Puniceibacterium sp. IMCC21224: one gene and its partner. The protein of the gene in region 1 interacts with the protein of each later gene in a pairwise test. Links are inferred from orthologs where the notes say so. Each region holds a gene or a part of one and is shown on either strand. Other genes may lie near its edges. The genes, in order: hflK and ftsH.

Region 1 (6,583 bases):
GGATATCGTTTTCTATGACCATGATTTTGCGGTCATACGACGATACAATCAGCGATATGATCGGATAGCTCTCGCTAAGAGTCCATTCAGACGGCGGTTTTCGTGCGCCAAGCGTTTCAACAACGCCTGCGAATTGCTGCTCGGTATAGTCCGCGAGGATCATACCCGGGTGCTCAATCTCCAACGGGTGTATGTGGGTGGGAGCGATGATGATCGGCGAGCCTAAATGAATCTCGTCAAACAGGCGGACCGAGAATTCCAGCGGCAAGCTCACACAGCCATCGGCGGAGTGATTGTCGGCAACATTGTCCGCGTGTAATGCGATACCGCTCCAATGCAGCAGGTCGGCATTCTGCACTGGCACGCTTTCATAGGTCGATGACCGATGGGTTCTGTTCTTTTGCTGCACAACAAAGACGCCGGTTGGGATCGCTTTGGCCGACATGCCGGTCGAGCAGGTAGAAACCGCAATTTCAAATCCGTTGCGGTAGACATGCACATGTTGTTCATCGTTCGAAATGATGATCGAAATGGGCCCATTGGGCCGCCGCTCAGGATGCCAGATGTATTCCCCAGGACGCAGGGCGTTATGCGCTTTGTAGACTTGCTGGCCGTGTACCGGTCCAGCGGCGAACATAAGTGTCGCCGCACCGGCGACGCGCAGAATATCGCGTCGTAACACTTGCTTGCTATTGTTCATGTCCTGCCGACCCCCAATCAGATTGCAGGTATTCGATACCTTTGGCAGCATTCGGCCTGCATATGTCGATGGTTTCACCTTCGACCCATCGAAAACCGGCGGATGCATTAAAGCAGTACGCGAAGACCTGTGCCGAACACTGTCGATGGTATGTGGATATCACGTGGCTCTGCTATGCTACAACTATAAGCTGCGCCAGCGGCCTGGGTCGACATCGACCAATTTATTAATTTTAAATTACCGTATGGCACTTTGGTCGTATGAAATCTATTTTCCTGCACATGAATGCCCGCATTTAGGGCTGAAATGGTGGATGAGGTTAATTTTTTTAGGCGAAAATAAAACCACCCACCTGCCGCAACGTCATCTTTTGCGCGATCTTTTCGCGCCATGATAGTGCAGCCTAAAGACGTCGATTTCCGCGTTGTTACGTCTCGTGCGGTGTTCTGAGGGGGGCGTCCATTTGTAAGGCCGAAGCTCTGGCCAAGGCGCGGGCCATGTGGGATACCAGTGTGGATATATCGTTCCGGGAGGCCCGCATGAATTTTGACTATGATCTGTTTGTGATTGGCGGTGGCTCGGGCGGGGTCCGTGCCGCACGTGTGGCGGCAGGTGAGGCGGGAGCCAAGGTCGCGCTGGCCGAAGAGAGCCGCTATGGCGGTACCTGTGTGATCCGTGGCTGCGTGCCGAAAAAGCTCATGGTCTTTGCCAGTGAATATGCCGGAGTGGCCGATGAGGCCGGACGATATGGCTGGGACGTGACGCGCGGGGTATTCGACTGGGCCGCGTTCTCAAAGCGATTGAATGGTGAATTGGACCGGCTCGAAGGGGTCTATCGGCGGCTGCTGGATGGTTCGGGCGTCAAGATGTTCGACAGTCGCGCGACGCTGCGTGACGCGCATACCGTGGCGCTCGACAATGGTGACGTTGTGACTGCCAAGCATATCCTCGTCGCAACCGGCGGGCATCCGGTGCGCCCGGATTTGCCGAACGCTAATCTTGGTATTGTCTCGGACGACATCTTTCATCTGGCGGCCTTGCCCAAAAGTATCCTGATCATCGGTGGCGGCTATATTGCCTGCGAATTTGCCTGCATCCTTCAGGGATTGGGCGTGGATGTGACGGTCTATTATCGCGGTGCGCAGATTCTGCGCGGCTTTGACGACGAAGCACGCGGCCTGATTGCCGACGCGATGTGCGAACGTGGCATCAAATTGCATACAGGCACCAATATTCTGGATATGTGCCCTGCTGATCAGGCGGCTGAAGCCGGGCAAGGCGCCGGGCCAGATGTGTTGCGGGCCGCAGGACAGTCGACGCACCAAACCAAAGCCTCAACCGGGAGCAATCAGGGGCCAGTCTGGGTCAAATCCACCACCGGACACGAGACAGTCTTTGATCAGGTGCTGTTTGCCACGGGACGCAAGGCCAACACCGCAGGTCTAGGACTTGAAGATCTGGGCGTCAAACTGGGACGCGGCGGGCAGATCGAAGTGGACAGCTACAGCCAGACCGCAGTGCCGTCGATCTATGCCATCGGCGATGTGACCGACCGGGTCAATCTGACACCGGTGGCGATCCGCGAGGGCATGGCCTTTGTCGAAACGGTGTTCAAGGGCAACCCGACGCCGGTTGACCATGATCTGATCCCCAGCGCGGTGTTCACCCAACCCGAGATGGGAACAGTGGGGCTGAGCGAAGAGGCCGCGCGCGAGCGCGAAGAAATCGAGGTGTATTCGACCTCCTTTCGTCCGATGCAGAGCGCCTTTATCGACAAACCCGACCGGGTGCTGATGAAACTGATCGTGTCCAAGGCGACGCGCAAGGTATTGGGCTGTCATATCGTGGCCCCCGGCGCCGGCGAGATGATCCAGATGGCCGGTATCGCGATCAAGATGGGCGCCACCAAGGAAGATTTCGACCGCACCGTAGCGGTACATCCAACCATGTCAGAAGAGCTGGTGACGATGCGCAAACCCGTCAGAACCGCTTGAAATTCGCGCCAGAGCGCACATTTATATAAAAGATCGACCAAGAGGGAAATGACTACATGGCAGGCAACAACGGCGGCCCCTGGGGCAGCGGCGGCGGCGGACAAGGGGGGGATGGCAACCGTGGAGGCGGTGGTGGTCGCAGACCCGACAACAACCAACCGCAGATCCCCGAGATCGACGAACTGGTCAAAAAAGGCCAGGAACGCCTGCGCGTGCTCATGGGGGGACGCGGTAATGGTGGCGGCCTGAATGGCGGCTCATCCGGCGGTGGTGGTGACAATGGCCCGCGCCTGACGCGTGGCACCATTGGTCTGGCGGTTCTGGGCGCGTTTGCGGTCTGGGCGTTTTCCAGCTTTTACACAGTCAAACCCGAAGAGCAGTCGGTTGAACTGTTCCTGGGCAAGTATTCCTCGACGGGCAATCCGGGGCTGAACTTTGCACCATGGCCCTTTGTCACCTACGACGTGGTCAATGTTACCTCCGAGCGGACCGAGAATATCGGCGCGCGGCGCGGCAACAACGGCGACGGTCTGATGCTGACCACCGATGCCAACATTGTCGATATCGAGTTTCAGGTGGTTTGGAACATCAACGATCCGGCCAAGCTGTTGTTCAACATCCGTGACCCGCAACTGACCGTGGGTGCCGTATCGGAATCTGTCATGCGCGAGATCATTGCCGCCAGCAATCTGGCGCCGATTCTCAACCGGGACCGGGGTCTGATCGCCGATACCGCGATGCAGGACGTGCAGACCACGCTTGATGAATACGAAAGCGGCATCAGCATCGTTCGTGTGAACCTTGAAACCGCCGATCCGCCCCGCGAAGTCATCGATTCGTTCCGCGAAGTGCAGGCCGCTGAACAGGAACGCGACCGCTTGCAACGCCAGGCGGATGCCTATGCCAACCGCGTTCTGGCCGAGGCTCGTGGTGCCGCAGCACAGACTCGCGAGCAGGCCGAAGGTTATCGCGCCCGGGTCGTCAACGAAGCATTGGGTGAAGCGAGCCGCTTTACCTCGGTGCTCGAAGAATACAGCAAAGCCGAGGGTGTGACCCGCAAGCGTCTCTATATCGAGACGATGGAAAAGGTGCTGGGCAGCGTCAACAAGATGATCCTCGACAAATCGGTGACAGGTGCCGACGGGCAGGGGGGCGGCGTTGTGCCGTATCTGCCGCTGAACGAGTTGAACCGGTCGCAAACGTCGCAGGCGGGGAACTGAGCCATGAAAAAAATCAATTTCATTCTGCCGGTGCTCGTGCTTGTGGTGATCGCTGTCTGGTCGTCGGTCTTTGTGGTGGACGAGCGCGAAAAGGCGCTGGTGCTGCAATTTGGTCAGATCAAAGCGGTAAAGGAAGATCCGGGCCTCGCGTTTAAGGTGCCGTTCATTCAGGACGTGGTGAAATACGACGACCGTATTCTGTCGCTGGATACTGAAACCATCGAAGTGACGCCGTCGGATGACCGGCGTCTGGTGGTGGATGCCTTTGCGCGCTACCGCATTTCGGATGTGGTGCAGTTCCGGCAGGCGGTGGGTGTCGGTGGCATCCGCGCCGCCGAGGATCGTCTGTCCTCGGTTCTGAATGCGCAGATCCGCGAAGTTCTGGGGGCTGATCAGGTTACATCCGACACCATCCTGTCTGAGGATCGTCGCGGTCTGATGACGCGCATTCGCGATCAGGCACGGGTGTCTGCGCGCGGTCTGGGGCTGGATGTGGTCGATGTGCGGCTCAAGCAAACCAACCTGCCTGCGCAGAACCTCGAGGCGACTTTTGCCCGGATGCGTGCCGAACGTGAACGCGAAGCTGCGGACGAGATCGCACGCGGTAACGAGGCGGCGCAGCGTGTGCGCGCGTTGGCCGACCGTACCGTGACCGAGACCCTGTCTGAGGCCGAGCGTGAAGCGCAGGTCATCCGTGGTGAGGCCGATGCCCGCCGCAATGCGGTCTTTGCCGAAGCCTTTGGCGCGGATGAGGAATTCTTTGCCTTCTACCGCTCGCTTCAGGCCTATGAGAACGCGTTGTCGGGAGACAATTCGACAATGGTGATGACACCGGATTCCGAGTTCTTTGACTACTTCAAGTCTGAGCAGGGACCGTCCGGCAGCGTATCCGTCGCGGAATGAGCGCGGATTTACTATACGGGATCGGATTGGTCCTGGTGATCGAGGGGCTGGTGTACGCACTGGCCCCTTCGCTTGTCGAGCAACTGCTCGAAGCGCTGCGGATGATGCCGCATGATATGCGCCGCGTGATCGGTCTTGGCGCGCTGGCCTTTGGGCTGGTATTTGTCTGGGTTGCTAAGGTGCTGGGCTGATTGGATGGACCTTTGGGGGCCGCCGTCCGGCTGGGCCCTCTTCGCGAAATGTTAACGCTAGCAGGCCAGGAATAGCCGGGGTGCGCCGTGCCCCGGCGCATCCTGACGACACTGTCACGATCGGGTCACATACGCTTGATGACGTAAGGCTATCTTTGCGTGTTGCTCTGCTAGGGCTATGTTTCCTACAGTGAGGAGACGGGCACGACGCGCCAGACGCGGAAAGTGCCGGAAACAAGGAGTCCAACGTGAAACCACAAGTTATCGCCCTGACACGCGACACCGCCAGACCGCTGCGGCTGTTCTGGATGGCAACGTTGTCGATGTTGCTGATTCTATCGCAGGTGCTGATGGTCGCAGCGCAGGGCGCTCCCAAGAGCTTTGCCGAACTGGCGGACCGCATCAGTCCATCGGTGGTGAACATCACCACCTCGACCACGGTCGAAGGGCGGACAGGCCCGCAAGGCATCGTTCCCGAGGGGTCTCCGTTCGAGGATTTCTTTCGCGAATTTCGTGACCGCAATGGCGAAGGCGACCGGCCGCGTCGGTCCTCGGCGCTGGGCTCTGGCTTTGTGATTTCCGAAGATGGCTATGTGGTGACAAACAATCATGTGATCGAGGGCGCGGATGAGATCCAGATCGAATTCTTTGAGGGGTTCGAACTGCCCGCGACGCTGGTTGGTACAGATCCAAACACCGATATCGCCCTGCTCAAGGTCGAGGCCGAGGTGCCGCTGAAATTCGTCAACTTCGGTGACAGCGATGTGGCACGGGTCGGCGATTGGGTGATGGCGATGGGCAACCCGCTGGGGCAGGGGTTTTCGGTCAGTGCGGGTATCGTATCGGCGCGCAACCGCGCACTCAGCGGCACCTATGACGACTATATCCAGACCGATGCGGCGATCAATCGGGGCAATTCCGGTGGTCCGCTGTTCAATATGGATGGCGATGTGATCGGGGTGAATACCGCGATCCTGTCGCCGAATGGTGGCTCGATCGGGATTGGCTTTTCGATGGCGTCGAATGTGGTGACGCGGGTGGTGACACAGCTCAAGGACTTTGGCGAGACGCGGCGCGGCTGGCTGGGTGTCCGAATCCAGGACGTGACCGACGATGTGGCCGAGGCGATGGGACTCGACAGCACTGCGGGCGCGCTGGTGACGGATGTGCCCGAAGGTCCGGCGATGGAGTCCGGGATGCTGTCTGGCGATGTGATCCTGAGCTTTGACGGCCACGAAGTGGCGGACACGCGCGGTCTTGTGCGGCAGGTCGGCAATACCGAGGTCGGTAAAACCGTGCGGGTGCAGGTCAACCGCGAGGGCAAGACTGAGACGCTCAAGGTTACGCTGGGACGCCGTGAAGAGGCTGAAGGCGCCACGCCGAATGTCGAATCGATGGAGCCCGAAGAGCCGGAGCAAAGCGAGCTTTTGGGTCTGACGCTGAGCCCGCTGACGGCCGAAATCCGTGAGCAGCTACAGCTTTCGGACGATATCAAGGGTCTTGCCGTGATGGATGTTGTTGAAACCTCAGAAGCGTTTGGCAAGGGCCTGCGTGCGGGGGACGTCATCACCGAGG
Region 2 (6,618 bases), 150 kb from region 1 along the record:
TGCAGCACCGCCGCGTTGCGTTTGCAAGGCGCGGCGCCTGTGTTAACCTGACCAAAAAATAGCGAGCGGAAAGCGATCCATGACATATATAACCAAGGCTATGATGCTGATCGCGGCCCTTGCCGTATCGGCCTGTACCAATCCTGACCGATTTGCCGATCAGGGTAGTTTCTCTGACACTGGTGGCGCCGGACTGGGTGCAGATGGGGGGATTGTTCCCGGCAGTGCCAATGATCCGACCTCTTCGGCCTATTTCCAGCAGACGGTCGGTGACCGGGTGCTTTTCGCGGTGGATCAATCCTCGCTCAGCTCTGAGGGGCAGCGTGTGCTTGATGGTCAGGCACAGTGGCTGATGACCAACAGTGACTACCTTGCCGTGATCGAAGGGCATGCTGATGAGCAGGGCACGCGCGAATACAACCTCGCTCTGGGCGCCCGGCGGGCTAATGCGGTGATGGAATACCTTATCGCCCGTGGCATTCCTTCGACGCGACTCAAATTTGTGAGCTATGGCAAAGAGCGCCCGATCGAGATCTGCTCAGAAGAAGCCTGTTATGCCAAGAATCGCCGTGCCGTGACCATCATTTCTGCCGGCGGGTTGGTCGGCTGATCGGGCGCGCAGATAGGGGATACGCAATGCGGATCAAAATCGGTCTTGTTGTCTTTGCGCTCGTCGCGACACCGGTTGCTGCTCAGGACCAGTCGTTGGCGGACATCCGTCAGGATCTTCAGGTTCTGACGGTTGAGTTGCAGCGCCTCAGGACTGAGCTAAGCACAACCGGCACCAGCGGCATGACCATTGGCGGCGGAACCATAGACCGGGTCAATGCAATCGAGGCGGAATTGCAACGTTTGACGTCCAATACCGAGCAGATAGAATTCCGCATCGGTCAGGTGGTCGAAGATGGCACCAATCGCATCGGCGATCTTGAGTTTCGGCTATGCGAGCTTGAGGCGACCTGCGACATTGGTACGCTTGGCACCACGCTGCGGATTGGCGGCGGATCGGCTCCGGTCGCCGCGACTCCACCACCTGCCGCTCCGCAGGGATCAGAGCAATCGCAAACGCAGCTCGCCGTGAGCGAGCAGGACGACTTTCGGCGGGCGCAGGAGGCGCTCGCCAACAGTGACTTTCGCACCGCCGCGGAGCTCTTTGCGACCTTTCGCGAGACCTATCCGGGTGGACCGTTAGAGGTTCGCGCGCTGATCGGGCAGGGCAAGGCCCAGGAAGGGTTGGGTGACACGCGCAGCGCGGCGCGCTCTTATCTTGACACCTACTCCAACTATCCCGACGCAGCGGTCGCGCCAGAGGCGTTGTTCCGCTTGGGCCTTGCGCTGAACGCGCTGGGCAGTGTCAGCGAAGGCTGCGTGATGCTGTCCGAAGTTGGCAACCGTTACTCCGGCTCGGAATTTGCGGGCCAGGCTATCGAGGCGCGCACCTCTCTGGGCTGTCAGTGACGGGGGCAACGTCGCTCGATCACCGATTTTCCGAGGCGATGGGATCCCTGTTAGGCCCCGACTTTCCCACAGATATTGGACTGGCGGTTTCCGGAGGCGGCGACAGCATGGCGATGCTGACATTGGCGCATAATTGGAGTCGCGTCTGGGGAGTCCGGCTGTGGGTGGTTACGGTGGACCACGGCTTGCGCCCCGAAGCCGCGTCCGAGGCGGCGATGGTCGCGGCTGAATGCGGTGAACTGGGTTGGCCGCACGCCACGCTGCGCTGGCACTGGGATGGGCAGGGGAACGTGCAGGACGCTGCCCGCCGCGCGCGGCTGAATCTGATTGATCGCTGGCGGAACGGGATCGCACATGTGCTGATGGCCCACACACGGGACGACCTGGCCGAAACCTTCTTGATGCGGCTTGGCCGCGGGTCAGGTGTGGATGGGTTGTCGGCGATGCAGGCGCGGCGATTTGTGGGTTCGGAACCCGGATCGGGTGTGGAACTTTTGCCTGAGGATGTCACCCAGACGCACATGCCACCCGACGGGGCATATCCAGCCGAGCGAGCCGAAAATCGTAACGGGTTCCAGGTGATCCGCCCCTGTCTGGACATGCGTCGCGCTGAATTGCGACACTATCTCACAACGCTCAAAGGGCGCTGGGTCGAGGATCCGTCGAACGACGACCGGGGTTATGACCGTGTGCGAATGCGACAGTTGTTGCAGAATCTCGACGCCGAAGGTCTGGGTGCCGAGGTTTTATCGGCCACCGCGACACGGCTGGCACGTGCGCGCCCGGCGTTGCGGGCCCGCGCCGCACAGGTTTGGACCGAGATTGGCACATCGGTCTGTGCTGGGAATACGCCGCTGGGGGATTTGCAGCTGGATCGCGATGGCTTGGCCAAGGTCGAGGCGGATACTCGCCTGCGCCTGTTGGCTGCGGCGCTTCAGTATATCTCGACCAACTCTTATCGTCCCAGAGTAGAGGCGCTTGAGGCTCTGTTGGACAAGGTTCAGTCGGGTGGTGCCGGAACCCTGCATGGCTGCGAAATCCGCGCGAACGGCGCGGCAATCCGGGTGACGCGCGAGCCTCGCGCCGTGGCCGCGCAGCGCGCTGTAGTGGGGGATGGCACGCTCTGGGACAGGCGCTGGAAGTTTTTTCACAATGATTTTATAGGATTGACTATCCGGTCCCTCGGCGAAGACGGCTGGGGCCAATGCCAAGAGCACAACAGCAATACCCCCGCGTTCCGCTATGCGCGTGCGTTGCCCTCGGTGTGGGATGGTGATCGACTGGTCGCCTGCGACGCGATGGCGGTCGGGCCGGGTCAGACCACAACGCTCTGGCCGATGGGGCGACAGAATGAAGGGTTTCACGCTTTCCTTCTTTCGCATTGAACCGGACGCCGTGATGTCTATGTTACACCGACACGATGTGTGCTATGAGACGCGCACTGGATTTTTAGGAGATTTTCCTTGGGCAATGTACGCAATATCGCGTTCTGGGTCGTACTGTTTGTGCTGGTTCTGGTGCTGTTCAATCTGTTCAGCGGCGGCAGCACCACCATGCAAAGTCGCGAGATCAGCTATACGGACTTTGTCCATGCGGTTGAGAACAAGACTGTAAGCTCGGTCACGCTGGATGGTGAGCAGGTGCGGTTCCGCAGCAGCGACGGCACCGATTATGTCACGATCAAGCCCGAGGATGCGTCGGTCACAACCATGCTGATCGAAAATGATGTGCCGGTTCGGGCCGAGGCACAGCAGCAATCGGGCTTTCAGTCCTTCCTGCTGAGCCTGCTGCCATTCCTGCTGTTGATAGGTGTCTGGATCTACTTCATGAACCGGATGCAGGGTGGCGGCAAAGGGGGTGCGATGGGATTCGGCAAATCCAAGGCCAAGATGCTGACGGAAAAGCATGGCCGCGTGACGTTTGATGACGTGGCGGGCATCGACGAGGCCAAGGAAGAACTGGAAGAGATCGTTGAATTTCTGCGGAACCCGCAGAAATTCAGCCGCTTGGGCGGCAAAATCCCCAAGGGTGCGCTGCTTGTGGGCCCTCCGGGCACAGGTAAGACGCTGTTGGCGCGCGCGATTGCGGGTGAGGCGGGTGTGCCGTTCTTCACCATTTCCGGGTCCGACTTTGTCGAGATGTTTGTTGGCGTTGGCGCCAGCCGTGTGCGCGACATGTTCGAGCAGGCCAAGAAAAACGCGCCCTGCATCGTGTTCATCGACGAAATCGACGCCGTAGGTCGCAACCGTGGCGCTGGCTATGGCGGTGGCAATGATGAACGCGAACAGACGCTGAACCAGTTGCTGGTCGAGATGGACGGTTTTGAGGCAAACGAGGGTGTGATCATCCTTGCCGCGACCAACCGCCGTGACGTGCTGGACCCGGCGCTGCTGCGTCCGGGCCGGTTCGACCGTCAGGTTACAGTACCGAATCCCGACATCAAGGGCCGCGAAAAGATCCTCAACGTGCATGCGCGCAAGACGCCGCTGGGCCCCGATGCCGATATGCGGATCATCGCGCGTGGCACGCCGGGTTTCTCGGGCGCGGATCTGGCGAACCTCGTGAACGAGGCGGCGCTTACGGCCGCGCGTCTCGGCCGCCGGTTCGTCACCATGGAGGATTTCGAACACGCCAAGGACAAGGTCATGATGGGCGCCGAGCGTCGCAGCATGGTTCTGACCGCCGAGCAAAAGGAAAAGACCGCCTATCACGAGGCAGGTCACGCCGTCGTGGGTCTGTCGCTGCCGCAGTGTGATCCGGTCTACAAGGCGACGATCATTCCGCGCGGTGGTGCGCTGGGCATGGTTGTGTCCCTGCCCGAGATCGACCGCCTGAACTGGCACCGGTCCGAATGTGAGGAAAAGCTGGCCATGACCATGGCGGGCAAGGCGGCCGAGATTATCAAATATGGCGAGGACAACGTGTCAAACGGCCCGGCTGGTGACATCCAGCAGGCCAGCGCGCTGGCGCGTGCCATGGTGCTGCGTTGGGGCATGTCCGACAAGATCGGCAATATCGACTATTCCGAAGCGCACGAAGGGTATAGCGGCAATACCGCTGGCCTCTCGGTTTCGGCCAACACCAAAGAGCTGATCGAGAGCGAGGTAAAGCGCTTTATCTCGGATGCGTATACCCGCGCGTTCCAGATCCTGACCGACAAACGGGATGAATGGGATCGTCTTGCGCAAGGTTTGCTGGAATACGAAACGCTGACCGGCGAAGAGATCAAACGCGTGATGCGCGGCGAGCCGCCTCAGGCGGGACCGGATGACAGCGGCAGCGCCGAAGAGGAAACGCCAAGCGTGACGGCGATCCCGAAAACCAAACCCAAAGCCAAACCCGCTGGCGATGGCGGACTGGAGCCTGAACCATCAGTATGAGCCAGGCCTCGGACCAGGATTGGAACCCCGGGACCTACGACAGGTTCCGGGGTTTGCGTTTGCGCCCCGCGCTGGACCTGCTGAGGGCCGTGGGGCCCTTGCCCGAGGGCGATATTATCGACCTCGGCTGTGGTACCGGCAGCGTGGGCCCGGCACTTGGACAGCTGCGGCGTCGACTGATCGGCGTTGATGCCAGCCCCGCGATGATGGAACACGCGGCGCGCACAGGGGTCTACGACGAACTTCTCCAAGAGGATCTGACGGTCTGGCAGGCGACGCGCCCCGCAGCGCTGATTTTTTCCAACGCGTCGCTGCATTGGGTACCTGATCACCAGACGCTGTTTCCGCGACTTGTGCAGATGCTGGCGCCTGGGGGCGTCCTTGCAATCCAACTGCCGCACCAGAACAACGCGCCGTCGCACCGTCTGTGGGTCAAGCTTGTGGACGAGCTTTTCCCCGGTCGGGTTGATCATTCGCACGGACCCAATGTGTTGCTGGCGGCAGAGTATCACCGGATGTTGTCGGCGATGGGGCAAGTGACGCTGTGGGATACCGAATATTATCAAGAGCTTGCCCCTGACGGTGAAGGGCACCCCGTGCGCCGGTTTGTTGAGGCCACGTTTGCCCGCCCGATCCTGAATGCACTGGAACCGGATGAACGACTGCGCCTTATCGCGGCCTACGAGGCGGTGATAGGCAAGGCCTACCCCAAGGGCCCCAGAGGCACGGTTTTATTCCCGTTCCGGCGGATGTTCTTCACGCTGTCGGTCTGATCCGGCGCGGCGATCAGATGCTGTGGATCCGCGTCGCTGATCACCGGCGTCGCGCCGCTGCGGTTCAACGATTTCAGAACGTGGCGTCACAGTCCCGTTGCCCCAACGAGCCAATGCCTGAACCGTAACGTTACTAGCGGGCATTTTTAGTGGCGGTACTCGCGACTATCGCAGCGCCCGAGACGATCTGTCCGTACTGAGGCGTGGTCCGTTTCTCCGCCGTCGGATATACCATCGAACGGACCAATCAAATGAAATGCGCCGATAGCAGCTTGGACCAAAGACCCATGCGCGTCATTTCCTATAAAATTCAGACACTTACTTTTCCGCTTCTTCTCTTTCCAAATACGCATTACGACGCTGCCCAACAAAACCCGCGCCTCGGCTTTCACGGTGGCACAGGCACAAAAACCGCCGAATCCCGTAGGATTCGACGGTTTTCATTCAAATACACGCGGCCACTGACCTTCCGGCCTGTTCACGTAATGTCGACCAGTTCGATCGCAAAGGTCAGATCCTTGCCCGCGAGCGGATGATTGGCATCCAGTGTGACCTCGGCCTCCGTGACTTCGACCACAGTCACCGGCATCACCTGACCTGTCGGCGTCTGCACCTGCAGTTGCGTCCCCGGATCGAGCGGAATGTCTGCCGGGATTTCTGTGCGGGGAACGGACTGGCGCGCCTCGGGGTTGGGTTGGCCATAGGCCTCATCTGCGGGCACGGCCACGGTTTTCTTGTCACCGACGGTCATGCCGGGCATGGCTTTGTCGAGACCGGGAATGATCTGGCCCGACCCCACGGTGAATTCCAGCGGATCGCGTCCGGCGCTGCTGTCGAACGTGCTGCCATCGTTGAGCGTGCCAGTGTAGTGAATACGTACGGTGTCACCCGTCTTGACCTCGGTCATGTGAAAATCCTGTCTTGTCTGAAGGGGGGTTGCTTTCAGAGGCCGCGTCCGGTGCGGGTGCTCTTGCTCAGATCCAAACTTAGGCAACCCGGCCCGGAAA

Evidence for each region.
Region 2: the proteins of hflK (region 1) and ftsH interact in binary tests that used the Escherichia coli proteins (3 or more experiments, as listed by UniProt). The link is inferred for Puniceibacterium sp. IMCC21224 from one-to-one orthologs.

What each region holds. Positions count from the first base shown.
Region 1 is NZ_LDPY01000001.1:3,009,522-3,016,104, reverse strand. Bases 1,887-4,832 are described here. They hold hflK (FtsH protease activity modulator HflK), read left to right. Parts: upstream 1,887-2,750; coding sequence 2,751-3,914; downstream 3,915-4,832. Other genes in these bases: IMCC21224_RS13930 (DUF2065 domain-containing protein), read left to right, coding at 4,814-4,832; hflC (protease modulator HflC), read left to right, coding at 3,918-4,817; IMCC21224_RS13945 (FAD-dependent oxidoreductase), read left to right, coding at 1,887-2,694. In the rest of the region: IMCC21224_RS13950 (L,D-transpeptidase family protein), read right to left, coding at 1-700; more of IMCC21224_RS13945, read left to right, coding at 1,240-1,886; more of IMCC21224_RS13930, read left to right, coding at 4,833-5,008; IMCC21224_RS13925 (DegQ family serine endoprotease), read left to right, coding at 5,257-6,583.
Region 2 is NZ_LDPY01000001.1:3,157,206-3,163,823, reverse strand. Bases 2,399-5,379 are described here. They hold ftsH (ATP-dependent zinc metalloprotease FtsH), read left to right. Parts: upstream 2,399-2,921; coding sequence 2,922-4,838; downstream 4,839-5,379. Other genes in these bases: IMCC21224_RS14635 (methyltransferase domain-containing protein), read left to right, coding at 4,835-5,379; tilS (tRNA lysidine(34) synthetase TilS), read left to right, coding at 2,399-2,843. Also shown: peptidoglycan-associated lipoprotein Pal, read left to right, coding at 80-610; IMCC21224_RS14650 (tetratricopeptide repeat protein), read left to right, coding at 637-1,458; more of tilS, read left to right, coding at 1,455-2,398; more of IMCC21224_RS14635, read left to right, coding at 5,380-5,611; IMCC21224_RS14630 (peptidylprolyl isomerase), read right to left, coding at 6,090-6,518. UniProt on the Escherichia coli protein: Acts as a processive, ATP-dependent zinc metallopeptidase for both cytoplasmic and membrane proteins. Plays a role in the quality control of integral membrane proteins.